2 regions of the Janthinobacterium sp. LS2A genome follow, and region 2 is predicted to be linked to the other one. Evidence: riboswitches for the same ligand, from Rfam matches in the RefSeq annotation. Region 2 holds a riboswitch; the other holds the start of a gene.
The links. Region 2 has a riboswitch for thiamine pyrophosphate ahead of V3C40_RS16095 (TonB-dependent siderophore receptor). Riboswitches for the same ligand answer to the same signal wherever they lie in the genome.
Positions count from the first base shown of each region.

Region 1: linked by a shared signal. The riboswitch ahead of thiC (phosphomethylpyrimidine synthase ThiC) and the one ahead of V3C40_RS16095 (TonB-dependent siderophore receptor) in region 2 are both predicted to bind thiamine pyrophosphate.

Region 1 covers NZ_JAZHPB010000009.1:148,291-155,499, forward strand. The annotation lists gene V3C40_RS23260 (S-(hydroxymethyl)glutathione dehydrogenase/class III alcohol dehydrogenase) at 1-472, opposite strand, end outside; gene V3C40_RS23265 (ANTAR domain-containing response regulator) at 566-1,198, opposite strand; gene thiE (thiamine phosphate synthase) at 1,277-1,888, opposite strand; gene thiD (bifunctional hydroxymethylpyrimidine kinase/phosphomethylpyrimidine kinase) at 1,899-2,654, opposite strand; gene V3C40_RS23280 (thiazole synthase) at 2,663-3,457, opposite strand; gene thiS (sulfur carrier protein ThiS) at 3,483-3,686, opposite strand; gene thiC (phosphomethylpyrimidine synthase ThiC) at 3,707-5,620, opposite strand; TPP riboswitch at 5,700-5,815, opposite strand; gene V3C40_RS23295 (hypothetical protein) at 5,899-6,156, opposite strand; gene V3C40_RS23300 (response regulator) at 6,195-7,001, opposite strand; gene V3C40_RS23305 (PAS domain-containing hybrid sensor histidine kinase/response regulator) at 7,030-7,209, opposite strand, start outside.
Region 2 covers NZ_JAZHPB010000005.1:159,513-166,721, forward strand. The annotation lists gene V3C40_RS16060 (flagellar assembly protein A) at 1-76, opposite strand, end outside; gene V3C40_RS16065 (hypothetical protein) at 237-626, opposite strand; gene ompR (osmolarity response regulator transcription factor OmpR) at 890-1,591, shown strand; gene V3C40_RS16075 (sensor histidine kinase) at 1,605-2,963, shown strand; gene V3C40_RS16080 (Imm26 family immunity protein) at 3,062-3,541, opposite strand; gene V3C40_RS16085 (ferritin family protein) at 3,667-3,972, opposite strand; gene V3C40_RS16090 (iron-containing alcohol dehydrogenase) at 4,115-5,272, shown strand; TPP riboswitch at 5,339-5,436, shown strand; gene V3C40_RS16095 (TonB-dependent siderophore receptor) at 5,522-7,209, shown strand, end outside.

The DNA.
Region 1 (7,209 bases), on a different contig from region 2:
CTTCGCGGATCTTCGCCAGAGCGATTTCCGGCACGACGATGTAATTCGAGAACGTGGACGTACCCATGTAGTGGAAGATGGGCTTGCCGTCGATGGAAAAGCGCGAGGTGGCGTCCGGCATCAGGCCGCGGCCCTGGGTCGAGCGGATCGACTGGCACAAGTTGGTTTTTTGCGACAGGCAGAATTTGCACTGGCGGCATTCCGGCGTGTACAGGGGAATGACGTGGTCATCCTTTTTCAGGCTTTTCACGCCCGGGCCCACGTCGACGACGATGCCGGCGCCTTCATGGCCCAGGATGGACGGGAAGATGCCTTCCGGATCGGCGCCCGACAAGGTGTAGTAATCGGTATGGCAAATACCGGTGGCCTTGATCTCGACCAGTACCTCGCCCTCGCGCGGGCCGGCCAGGTCGACTTCTTCGATGGTCAAAGGCGCGCCCGCCTTCCATGCAATCGCTGCTTTGGTTTTCATGTGTGTCCTGTGGTGTGTGCTGAGTATGGTTGAACCGGGCGCGCCAGCGCGCCGTATCGCCACATCATAGCAAAGCAGGCGCCAGTAAAACGCTTACTTGGTTTTCGCGCGGTTCAAAAAGGCGCCGTGCAAGCCGTTCAGGGTTTCCTCGGCCAGCAGCAGCTGGCTGGCAATTTCATTGATCTTGCGGCGGCTGGAACGGGCGTGGTCGCGCAACACTTCGAAGGCCGTGTTGCGGTCCGTCTGGAATTTTCCCATCAGTAAACCGACTGCCAGGCTCGTTTCGCGGCCGGCCGCCAGCGCCGCGTTCAGGTTCAGCTCGGTGCGGCGCAGCTGGCGGATTTCGTCCGCACGGGCCAGGCCCGCTTCGAACGCGGGCATCAAGCGGCCTTCGTCGACGGGTTTCACCACATAGCCGACGGCGCCGTAGGCGGCCGCCTGCTTGCCCGACTCGCTGTCGCCGCTGCCGGACAGGAACATGAACGGCACGGCCGTCTCGCCATGCAGACGCTTGGCCAGTTCCAGGCCGGACATGCCCGGCATGTGGATGTCGAGCAAGGCCAGGTCCGGCTCGCGCTGGGCGATCAGCTGCAGCGCCACTTCGGCCGAATGGGCCAAGGCTGTTTCGTAGCCGGCATGGCGCAGGACTTCGCCGAGGAACTCCAACAGGAGCTGGTCATCGTCAACGATCAGGATAAGGCGTTTCGCGGCGGCTGGCTGGCTCATGGGTGGGGGACCTCGGTAATGAATGATGTTCTTATTATATGCCGATTATTCCCCCAAACCAGCCCCGCACGTCCATGCTCACGCCGCAAACAAGTGATTGAATTGCTGCACCGCAATATCCACATCGTCCGCCTGGTAGACGCTGCTGATGGCCGCCACCATGTCGGCACCGCGCGCGGCCAGCGGCGCGGCGTTCTCCGGCGTCATGCCGCCAATCACCACGCACGGCAAGGCGATCTCGCGCTTGGCCTGCAGCACGATGTCGAGCGGTGTCGTGACCGGATACTTTTTCACCAGCGACGGATAAAAGCCGCCGAAGGCCACATAGCTGGCGCCGCCCGCCTCAGCCGTTCGTGCCAAGGCCATGTCGCCATAGCACGAGGCACCGACGATCTTGTCCTTGCCCAGGCGCGTACGCACCTGCGCGACGGACGCATCCGTGCCGCCCACGTGCACGCCGTCCGCGTCGAGCTCTTCGCACAGCTCGATGAAGTCGTTGATGATGAAAGGCACGCCATACTTGCGGGCCAGCGCCAGCAAGGCGCCCGCCTGCTCGCGCCGCTGATCCGCTTCCGCGCTCTTGTGGCGGTATTGCAGCAAGGCCACGCCCTCCTGCAAGGCTTGCTCGCTCACGTCGAGCAGGCGGTCGGTGTCGTCCCAGTTCGGGGTGACCAGATACAGTCCACGCATGATATTTTCCTTATTGAATGAATCGTTGCAGCATCAGCTGGCCTGGCGCAATCGCATAGGCGCCGGCCAGGGCCGCATGGCAATAACGTTGCGCGCCATCGAGTGCCTCTTGCATCGGCATGCCTTGCGCCAGGCGCGCCGCGATGGCGGACGCCAAAGTGCAGCCGCTGCCGTGAAATTCGCCGGGCAAGCGCGGCCAGCGCCACTCACGCTCGCTGCCAGCGCCATCGAGCCAGCGGTTGACGATCACCTCGCCTTCGCCATGGCCGCCCGTCACCAGCACGTTCCGGCAGCCTTGCGCAAGTAAATTGTCTGCGCCACCGAGGGCCAGCGCTTCCGGCCCGTTCGGTACGATGACGGTCGTCACCGGCAGCAAGGGCGCCAGCGCCAGCACGGCATCGCCCCGGCTGAGCACGTCGCCATGGCCGCTGGCCAGCACGGGGTCTAGCACGACAGGCAAGCTTGGGCGAATCAGCCGCAATTGCGCGATCAGTTGCGCGATGACGGCCGCATTCGCGGCGCTGCCGGGAATGCCGATCTTCACGGCATCGATGCTGATCTTGTCGATCAGCGCCTGTGCCTGACGGCGCAGCAATTCCGGCGCCACCGGCTCGACGCCGAAGACCCTGTCGTTGTCCTGCACCGTCAGCGCCGTGATGACGGGCAAGGCATGCGCGCCCTGCGCCGCAATGGCCACGATATCGGCGGCGATGCCGGCGCCGCCCGACGGATCGGCGCCGGCAAACACGAGCACAGTGCGGCGCATCGGCACCGTCACGCCAGACGGCCCGCCATCGGCGACGATGGCGACGCGGCAAATTTACGGGGCATGCGTCCCGCCAGAAACGCTTCGCGTCCGGCCCGCACGGCCAGCTTCATCGCGTGGGCCATGCGCACGGGGTCGCGCGCGCCGGCAATGGCCGTATTCATCAGCACGCCATCGCAGCCGAGTTCCATGGCGATGGCCGCATCCGACGCCGTGCCCACGCCGGCATCGACGAGCACGGGCACTTTCGCCTGGTCGATGATCAGCGACAAATTCCACGGATTCAAAATGCCCATGCCCGAGCCGATCAGGGACGCGAGCGGCATGACGGCCACGCAGCCGATATCTTCCAGAATCTTCGCCTGGATCGGGTCGTCACTGCAGTAGACCATCACGTCAAAGCCATCCTTGACCAGCGCTTCGGCCGCGATCAAGGTTTCCGGCATGTGCGGGAACAGGGTCTTTTCATCGCCCAGCACTTCCAGTTTCACCAGATTGCGTCCGCCCAGAAGCTCGCGCGCCAGTTGCAGGGTGTAGACGGCGTCCTTGGCGTTGTAGCAGCCGGCCGTGTTCGGCAAAATCGTGTACTGGTCGGGCGGCACGACATCGAGCAGACTGGGCGCGTTCGGGTCTTGCCCGATATTCACGCGCCGGATCGCCACCGTGATGATCTGCGCCTCGGCCGCATCCGTCGCTTCGCGCGTCTGCGGCAAATCCTTGTACTTGCCGCTACCGACCAGCAAGCGCGATTGATACTGTTTGCCTGCGATGGTCAGCAGATCCTTATGTGTTGCGGTATTCATGTGCATTTCCTTGTCTATTCTGAACTTAGCCGCCGCCAATCGCGCGTACTATTTCAACCTGGTCTTGTACTTGCAAGACCTGCCCCTGCCACGCCTTGCGCGGCACGACATTGCGGTTGACGGCCAGCGCCAGCGCCTGGTTTTCCAGCGACAGCGCGGCGATCAGTTGATCGAGGGTTTGCCCCGGCGGCACCTGGTGCGGTGCGCCGTTGAGCGTGATGTTGATCATTGCAGTCATCACGCCCTCCCTCAGACCTTGCGGTACAGCTCGGCGCCGTTCTTGATGAATTCGATGGCCTTGATTTCCATGCCCTGCTTGAGCGCCTTGTCTTCCGCGATGCCCATGCCGGCCGCGTATTCGCGCACTTCCTGCGTGATCTTCATCGAGCAGAAATGGGGGCCGCACATGGAGCAGAAATGCGCCACCTTGGCCGAATCCTTGGGCAGGGTTTCATCGTGGAATTCACGCGCCTTGTCCGGATCCAGGCCGATGTTGAACTGGTCGTCCCAGCGGAATTCGAAGCGGGCTTTCGACAGGGCGTTGTCGCGGATTTGCGCGCCCGGATGGCCCTTGGCCAGGTCGGCCGCGTGCGCCGCAATCTTGTAGGTAATGATGCCGTCCTTGACGTCCGCCTTGTTGGGCAGGCCCAGGTGTTCCTTCGGCGTCACGTAGCACAGCATGGCCGTGCCATACCAGCCGATCATGGCCGCGCCGATGCCCGAAGTGATGTGGTCGTAGCCGGGCGCGATATCGGTCGTCAATGGCCCCAGCGTATAGAACGGCGCTTCGCCGCACTGTTCCAGCTGCAAGTCCATGTTTTCCTTGATCAGCTGCATCGGTACGTGGCCAGGCCCCTCGATCATCACTTGCACGTCGTGCTTCCAGGCGACTTGCGTCAGCTCACCCAGGGTTTTCAGTTCGCCCAGCTGCGCCTCGTCGTTGGCGTCGTAGATGGAACCCGGGCGCAAGCCGTCGCCCAGCGAGAACGACACGTCGTACGCTTTCATGATTTCGCAAATCTCTTCGAAATGCGTGTACAGGAATGATTCCTGGTGGTGTGCCAGACACCATTTCGCCATGATGGAGCCGCCGCGCGACACGATGCCCGTCAGGCGCTTGGCTGTCATCGGCACATAGCGCAGCAGCACGCCCGCGTGGATGGTGAAGTAATCGACGCCCTGCTCGGCCTGCTCGATCAGGGTGTCGCGGAAGATTTCCCAAGTTAAATCTTCGGCCTTGCCATTGACCTTTTCCAGTGCCTGGTAAATGGGCACGGTGCCGATCGGCACGGGGCTGTTGCGCACGATCCATTCGCGCGTCTCGTGGATATGTTTACCGGTGGACAGATCCATCACGTTGTCGCCGCCCCAGCGGATGGCCCAGGTCATCTTTTCCACTTCCTCGCCGATCGACGAGGTGACGGCCGAGTTGCCGATATTCGCGTTGATTTTCACGAGGAAATTGCGGCCGATAATCATCGGCTCGACTTCCGTATGGTTGATGTTGGCGGGGATGATGGCGCGGCCGCGGGCGATTTCCTCGCGCACGAATTCCGGCGTGATCTCGGCCGGGATGCTGGCGCCAAACGACTGGCCCGGATGCTGGCGGCCCATCAGGTCGGCCAGGCGCTCGCCCATGGGGCCGGACGCTTTTAGCTCGCGCAAATACTCCTGGCGGCGCATGTTTTCGCGGATGGCCACGAATTCCATTTCCGGCGTGATGATGCCCTGGCGCGCGTAGTGCATTTGCGTCACGTTCTTGCCGGCGATGGCGCGGCGCGGCTTGCGGTGCAGGTTGAAACGCAGTTCGGCCAGCTTCGGGTCCGCCAGGCGGGCGATGCCGTAGTCGGAGGTCGGGCCCGGCAATTCTTCCGTATCGGCACGTTCGACGATCCACGGCAGGCGCGGCGTATCGAGGCCCGAGCGGATGTCGATCTGCACGTCCGGGTCCGTGTACGGGCCGGAAGTGTCATAGACGTAGATCGGCGGATTCTTTTCGCCGCCGAACGATGCTTCCGTATCGGACTGGCTGATCTCGCGCATGGGCACGCGGATGTCGGGGCGGCTGCCTTCAACATAGATCTTGCGCGAATTGGGCAGCGGCGCGATGGCGGCTTCGTCGACCGTGGCGGTGGCGGAGAGGAATTTCGGGTTGGCGTTCATTTTGGCTCCTTGGCTAGACTATTTTTAAGCCTGGAGCCAGCTAAGGAGGTTCGGAATCACGCACGCGGAAAGGCGGGGTGCGTTCATCCTAAAGCTTCCCTTCGCTGGCATTATCCAGATCAGGTTCGGAGGGTATTTCTCACCCGCGCTTGCACTGTGTTTCCACAGCGAAAGGCAGGACCCCTAGCGTTTGCCGCCTTGCGGCAGCGAGCCAATTATACGCGGTTCACGCCGCGCGGCCAGATGATTTCTTGCAGGTGTCGTCTTTGTACATCGCTCTACTTCTTCTTGCCCCAGCGCCAGCTGGTCGGTTCGCCCTTCAGCTGACAGATGAAAATGAGCACGGCAACGATGGCCACTTCATACACGATGTAACCGACCAGCATGGTTTGCGGCGGGAACAGGAAAGCGCCGCAGGCGAACAGCGCCAGCGCGGCCAGGAACACCAGCCAGCCCTGCCAGGTGATGGGCAAGCCCCAGCCCCAGCCATAGGTCTTGGCGGGGAACCAGTATTGCGGCGTTGATTTGTCAGTCATGATTTTTCCTGGTCAGTATCGATAGCACCCAGTATAAATCAGGCAATGCGATGGCGCTCCGTGACATCGAGGCCGATGCCGCGGTAGCCGATGAAGCGGCTGCCATTGTCGAACATCGGTTCGCCGCTCACTTGCAGGTACTGCGTGCTGCCGTCGAGATTGGCGCGGCTGTAGATGAAATCGAGAAACGGTTCGCGCGCGGCAATTTTTGCGTCGAGCAAGGCGCGCTCGGTGGCATTCCAGCGCTGCGGCTCCTGCTCGCTGCCGATGCCCAGCATTTCAGCCACGGGGCCGGAAAAGCGCGTCAGATTGCCCTGCGCATCCTGTTCCCAGTACCAGTCGGACGACAGTTCCGTGAAGCGCTGGAAGCGCGCTTCGCTTTCGCGCAGTTCCGCCGTGCGCTCTTCCACCATCTGTTCCAGCGACTTGTTGTATTCGGCCAGCTTCTGGTACAGCAGGCGCACTTCGAGCATGTTGTGGATGCGCGTCTTGACTTCCACCAGGTCGAACGGCTTGCTGACGAAGTCCTTGGCGCCCGCTTGCAGCGCGCGCAGCTTGTGGCCGGGCTGGGCCGTGATCACCAGCACGGGCAGATAGCTGCCCGCCTCGATGTCGCGCAAGCCTTCCATCACCTCGAAGCCATCCATTTCCGGCATCTGCAAGTCGAGCAGGATCAGGTCGTAGCGGTGCTGCTGGTGCAGCGCGCGCACGGCTTGCGGGTCCATGGTGGACGTGATGCGCGTATAACCGGCATTGCGCAGCACCTGTTCCAGCAGCATGACGTTCGCCTCCTGGTCATCAACGATGAGGATGCTGGCGTTCAGGATCTCGGTGGCTTGAAGCATGGCGGTATTCCTAAAAATAAATGCTGAATTAGCGTACTGCGTGAATGTCGTCGGCCAGGCCGTGCGCGGCCGCATGGTGCAGGGCCACGTCGAGCGCATCCATGAATTCGACGACCTTGATCGGCTTGGTCAGGTAGCGGAAGAAGCCCGCTTCCAGGCCCTTCTCGATGTCGCGCGGCACGGCGTTGGCCGACAGGGCCATCACGGG
Region 2 (7,209 bases):
CGTCGCGTTGGACCAGACCATGCGGCAAGCCGCCTGCGGGGGCCGCATCCGGAACGGGTGTGTCGTCGTCGCTCACCACTTGCCTCCCCCAGCAACAATGTCAGAGAATTACCTCATTGCGTTAGAACAATATCACGGGGCGGGGCCGTGTGCCTGGCTCAGCAATAATGTTGGCGGCCAAATGCAGACAGGGCCATGTCTTGCGAGATGGCCCTGTCGGATGGGGTGCGTGGTGCCTAGCGGCGCGGCGGATTCGAATAGATGTCCTGGCCCACTTCGTTGATCTGGCGGCGCAGGTCGCGGCGTTCGTCTGGCGTCATGCGGCCCGTGCGGCGCGAAGCGTCGGCGCCTTCGTTGGCGCGGCGCTGCTCTTCGGCGCGCGTGTCGAAACTGCGTGCGTCACGCTGCTCGCGCAGTCGCGTATCATTGCTGTTGCTGCGCTGTACCTGTTCATACCGCTGGGCCTGCATTTGCTGCTGGTCGTCACGGCGCGGTGGCGGCTGGTTTTGTGCCGACGCCAGGCTGGCGGCAAACACGGAACACACGGCAAATGCGGACAGCACAACTGTACGTGCGGCAATAGCTGCGCTGGGAGCGGCGTGAATTTTTTTAGTAAAGATATTCATTGAGTTCCTCTTCCGCGATGCCGTATAAACTAAAGCTGATTTCCACTGTGGCCCCAGTGTATGATGCTTTACACGGTGCAGTAAGAGTAATTGGGTAAAGTTTGTAACACTTTGTAATGGGTCGCCACAGCCCCTTGCCGACGCCGCGCGAGGCGTTACTATAGCAACTAATATAAGATAACACGACACCTTAAATGACCACAACCTCCACTACCGGCAGCAATACAACAACGCAATCGATCCACGGCCACCAGGCAAAAATCATGGTGGTCGATGACGATGTGCGCCTGCGCGACCTGCTGCGGCGCTACCTGACCGAACAGGGCTTCAATGTATTCACGGCAGAGAGCGCGACGGCCATGAACAAGCTGTGGCTGCGCGAACGCTACGACTTGCTGGTGCTCGACCTGATGCTGCCCGGTGAAGATGGCCTGTCGATCTGCCGCCGCCTGCGCGGCGCGGGCGACCAGACGCCGATCATCATGCTGACGGCCAAGGGCGAGGACGTGGACCGCATCGTGGGCCTGGAAATGGGTGCCGACGACTACCTGCCGAAACCATTCAATCCGCGCGAACTGGTGGCCCGCATCGGCGCCGTGCTGCGCCGCAAGGGTCCCGATGAAATCCCGGGCGCGCCGTCGGAAACGCCGCAAACCTTCGAGTTCGGCGACTTCGTGCTGGACCTGGGCACGCGCACCCTGAAAAAGAATGGCGAAACGGTGCCGCTGACGACCGGTGAATTTTCCGTGCTGAAAGTGTTTGCCCGCCATGCGCGCCAACCGCTGTCGCGCGAAAAACTGATGGAACTGGCGCGCGGCCGCGAATATGAAGTGTTCGACCGCAGCCTGGACGTGCAGATTTCGCGCCTGCGCAAACTGATCGAACCCGATCCGTCGAGCCCGCTGTTCATCCAGACCGTGTGGGGCCTCGGCTACGTCTTCATCCCGGACGGACAGCCGCGCTGATCGCAGGCGAGGCATGATGAAGCTTGTTCCCGATATCAGCCTGGCGCGGCTGAAAAGCGGCCTGTTCTGGCGCACCTTTTTGCTGCTCGGCACCTTGACCACCGTCAGCATGATCACCTGGATCGGCATGATTTCCGTCATCCAGCGCGAGCCGCAGGCGCAGCAGATTTCCGCCCAGATCATTTCCGTCGTCACCATCACGCATGCGGCATTGACGCACTCGGCTCCCGAGCTGCGGCGCGAGCTGCTGTTCGACCTCGTCAGCAATGAAGGCATCCGCATCTTCTCGCTGGAAGAGGACGACCGCATCGAGCCGCCGCCCGACAATTACCTGATGCCCGACATCGAGGCGCTGGTGAAGGCCAAGCTGGGCAAGGACACGCGCTTTTCCGCGCGTGTCAATGGCGTGGCCGGCTTCTGGGTCAGCTTCAAGATCGACGACGACGAATACTGGCTGATGCTGGACCGCGAGCGCCTGCGCGGCCTGACGGGCTTCCAGTGGCTGGGTTGGGCCAGCCTGGTGTCCCTGCTGTCCCTGCTGGGTGCGGCCATCATTTCCAGCCTGATCAATCTGCCGCTGTCGCGTTTGACGGCGGCCGCGCGCGACATCGCCAAGGGCAAGCAGCCGGCGCCGCTGCCGGAAAAGGGCCCGATCGAAATCATCGAGGCGAACCGCAGCTTCAACCAGATGGTCGATGATCTGAAACAGGTGGAATCGGACCGCGCCGTGATTCTGGCCGGCATTTCGCACGACTTGCGCACGCCGCTGGCGCGCATGCAGCTGGAAGTGGAAATGGCCAATCTGTCGGACGAGGCGCGCGAAGGCATCCAGTCCGATATCGGGCAAATGGACGCCATCATCGGCCAGTTCCTCGACTATGCCAAGCCGACGGAAGCGTCGAGCTTTACGGACGTCGACCTCAGCGGTTTGCTCAACGACATGACGCGCGAAGCGATGCGCCTGCCGGACGTGAAGATCAACGCCACCATCGCCGATGGCGCGCATGCGATGGGCAACCCCACCGACTTGCGCCGCGTGCTGAACAACCTGATCGAGAATGCGCGCCGCTATGGCAAGACGCCGGGCAGCGACATGACGGAAATCGACATCGCCTGCCACGTGCGCACCAGCCACGGCGCGAAAAAGGTGATCATCGAGGTGCAGGATCACGGCACGGGCGTGCCGGCGGAAAAGATCGAGCAGCTGATGAAACCGTTCACCCGCCTCGACACGGCGCGCGGGCAGGCAAATGGCGCGGGCCTGGGCCTGGCCATCGTCGACCGCGTGCTGCTGCGCCACGGTGCTGAATTACAGGTGCGCAACCGCGAAGGCGGCGGCCTGGCGTTTCAGATCAGCTTGCCAGCGGCGTAAAAATAATGACGCCAGCGGTGCGGGCGAGGTAGGTCGGATTAGCGGGAACCGCGTAATCCGACCTACGCTGCGCCAACATCAGCGCCCCCCAGCAGCAATCAAGCCGACGCCTGCTCCTGCGCCAGCAATTTACTCATCAACAATTCCGTCGCCCCGTAGCCGTACAGGGAATCGCTTTCCATGCCCGGCGTATCGAAGGGAATCGATTCCTCGCGGTTCAGCTTGGCAGGATCGGCATCCGCATAGCTGGCGCGCCAGGCGCGCTGCAAGGATTCGTTGCGGCGGATAAAGGCCGGCATGGGCCAGTCGTCACGGTTCCAGTGGGGACTGTCGCCCAGCAGGGGCCAGCGCTCGTTGAGCAGGGCCATGTCGCCCGTGCGCAGGCGGCGCACGGCCTGTTCCGGCCGCAAGCCTTCCAGCTCGCCCAGCGTGGGCAAGCTGTCGCGCTTCGGCCCGAACATATACGCCAGCATGATGCGCCCGGCAGGTGCCCTGCGCGCCACCACGCCGACGGCATAACCGCCGCCCGGCAGGGGCACGGCAAACCAGCTGCCTTCTCGGTATGGTAATGATTTCATTTCTAAAAGCCCCCTGGAATACACCGGACAGCCGCTGCTATCCGGCGTTAAATTTAATTAGGGGCACAGTCTACGCGAAGCGATGCGAAAGTGGCGCATGGTACGCCACAACAACAAACCAATAGTTACAATATTTTCTCGTCATAGTGATACTGGGCAACAATCGGCCCCGCCTTGAACAGCGCCTCCTTCATGGCCGTGTCCAGGCGCGCATCGCGGCGGCGCATCCATTCGAGCAGCATGGCCGCTTCCTTGCGGCTCGTGTCGCCCGCATGCGCGAGCACGCGGCGCAGTTCCGGGTCCGTGCACGCCTCGAAACGCTGGCTATTCAAGTCCAGCGCCTGCAGCGCGGCGATGGTGGCGCCGATGGCGCGGTGCATGTCGAGCGCGGTGGCCGGCAAGCCGGATTCTTCCAGTGGGACGGTGGTCATGCGCATTCCTTTTCGCGTGGTGGTGACATCGGCTGCATTCTCCACCGCGCGGGCGAAAAGCTCAAGCGTCCACGACACGTTTCCACCCGTTCGGCCATAATCATGGCTCAGCAACAGCCTAAACCTCAGCGGCAGGAGCCCCATGTTCAATTTCGACTTTTACAATCCGACGCAAATCCTCTTCGGCCAGGGCCAGATCGCCGCCATCACGGCACTGATCCCGCCCCAGGCCAGAGTGCTCATGACGTATGGCGGCGGCAGCATCAAGCAGAACGGCGTCTATGATGAAGTCAAGGCGGCGCTGGCCGGGCATACGATGATGGAGTTTGCCGGCATCGAACCCAATCCCAGCTATGAAACCCTGATGCAGGCCGTGGCCCTCGTGAAAAGCGAGCGCATCGATTTCCTGCTGGCCGTCGGCGGCGGCTCTGTGGTCGATGGCACCAAGTTCATCGCCGCGGCTGCCCTGCATGAGGGTGAGGCGTGGGACATCCTGGCCAAGGGCGGCAAGATCGTCGAGGCCGCCCTGCCCTTCGGCACCGTATTGACTTTGCCGGCCACGGGGTCCGAAATGAATGGCTCGGCCGTGATCACGCGCAAGGCCACGCAGGAAAAGCGCTCGTTCATGAGCCGCAAGGTGTATCCGAAATTCTCCGTGCTGGACCCGTCGAAAACGTTCACCTTGCCGCTGCGCCAGGTAGGCAATGGCGTCGTCGACGCGTTCGCGCATGTGATGGAGCAATACCTGACCTACCCTGTGAACGCCTCCGTGCAGGACCGCTTTGCCGAAGGCATCCTGCTGACCCTGATCGAGGAAGGCCCGAAGGCGCTGTCGCATCCGGATGACTACGACGTGCGCGCCAACGTGATGTGGAGCGCCACCCTGGCCTTGAACGGCCTGATCGGCGTGGGCGTGCCGCAGGACTGGTCCACGCACGCCATCGGCCACGAATTGACGGCCTTGTACGAGCTCGATCATGCGCAAACCTTGGCCATCATCCTGCCCAGCATGCTGCGCGTGCGCAAGCAAGCCAAGCGCGCCAAGCTGCTGCAGTACGCGGCTCGCGTCTGGGGCCTGGACGGCGGCGACGAAGATGGCCGCATCGAGGCGGCCATCGCGCGCACGGAATTCTTCTTCCGCCACATGGGCGTCAAGACGCGCCTGGCCGACTATGGCCTGAACCACGCCAGCGTGGACGCCGTCGTGTCCGCCCTGGAAGCGCACGGCATGACGGCGCTGGGCGAACAGCGTGAAATCACGCCCGCCATCAGCCGCAAGGTGCTGGAACTGAGCCTGTAGATCGCACCACACTGTTGTAAAACGGTCAGCAGGGTGGGACAGCTGGCCGTGCTTCATGCTAAGCTGTCGTTTCGCTAGGGGTCCTGGAGCAGTCATCCGGGTGAGAGATACCCTTCGTACCTGATCTGGATAATGCCAGCGAAGGAAAGCGCAAAGTACCTCCCTCCTTTGATAGCTCCTGCGTTGGCGCCAGCCGAACAAGCAGCCTGCCGTGCTCCTTACAGAGACGGCTTGAACCACGAGCAATCTATGTCCACACCGAATTTATCCGTTTCTGTTTTGACCCTGGCGATCCTGCACGCGTTTGCCGCACCGGCCTTTGCCGCGAATGACGCCGCCGAAGCCGCCGACCCGCAGGCCCAGAGCATGGCCGAAGTCGTCGTCACGGCCAGCAAGGCGCCCGCCGTCAAGCGCGCCTCCGTCGGTGGTTTTTCCGACGCGCCGCTGCTGCAGACGCCGGCTTCCGTCACCGTCATTTCGCAGAAAGACATGCAGGACTTGCAGATCCGCAATCTCAGCGATGCCGTCAAGCTCGACGCCAGCATCAACGACGCCTACAACGCTGTCGGCTATGCGGAACAGTTTTCCATCCGCGGCTTCAAGCTCGACAACAATTCCAGCTACCGCAAGGATGGCGTGGCCATTCCTGGCGACACGCAAATTCCGCTGGAAAACAAAGAACGCATCGAAGTACTGAAGGGCCTGGCAGGCTTGCAGGCTGGCGTGGCCGCGCCGGGCGGCGTGATCGACTTCATCGTCAAGCGCCCCACCGCCGCACCGCTGCGCACCGTCACCGTGGAAACGCGCGAGCGCGGCACCCTGTACGGCGCCATCGACCTGGGCGGCCGCCTGGAAGACACGCGCTTCGGCTACCGGGTCAACGTGGCGGCCGAGCGCCTGCGCTCCTACATCAAGGGCGCGGACGGCAACCGCAAATTCATTTCCGGCGCCTTCGACTGGCAGATTTCGCCGCAAGCCCTGCTGCAACTCGATGCCGACTACCAGGACAAGGCGCAGGCGACGGCGCCCGGCTTCCAGCTGCTGAATAACACGACCTTGCCGACCGGCATCAGCGCCGACGCCATGCTCAACCTGCAGCCGTGGACGCGCCCTGTGGAAACCGTCACGAGCAATATCGGCCTGCGCTTCCAGTACGCGTTCAATGACGACTGGCGCGCCACCCTGTCGGCCAACCAGCACTCGTTCAAGCGCGACGACTACACGGCCTTCCCGTACGGCTGCAGCGGACAGGAGCTGTACCCTGGCTTCTGCGGCAATGGCGACTACGACGTGTATGACTACCGCAGCCTGGGCGAGACGAAAAAGCCGCTGAGCGCGCAAGCCATGATCCAGGGCAAGTTCGCCACCGGCTCCCTGCGCCATGAATTCACGGCCGGCGTCTCGACCTTCCGCCGCAAGGACCGCGCGGGCCTGTACGTGTATGACTGGGCTGGCGTAAGCAACATCTACCACCCGCAGATCGTCGCCATGTCGACCGGTGTGCAAGGCCCCGTACGCCTGGTGCGCAAGGACACGGAAAACTCCGTCTTCGTGCAGGATATCGTCAGCCTGGCACCGAACTGGAAGCTGCATGGCGGCTTGCGCCATATCGACGTCGACGGCTACCAGTATGTACTGAAGGCCGACAAGGAAATCCGCGCCAAGCACGATTTCCTGCTGCCGAACGTCTCGCTCGTCTACACCCCGCTCGACAATGTCTCCGTGTATGCGGCCTATTCGCAAGGCATGGAACATGGCGGCACGGCCGACCGCAAGGCGATGAATGCCAACGAAGAACTCACGCCCAGCCGCTCCAAGCAGATCGAGCTTGGCGCGAAGATGGATGTGACGCCGGACTTCATGGTCGCGGCCAGCCTGTTCCAGATCCGCAAGGGCCTGGAATTCCAGAATGCCGCAGGCTACTTCGTGCGCGAAGG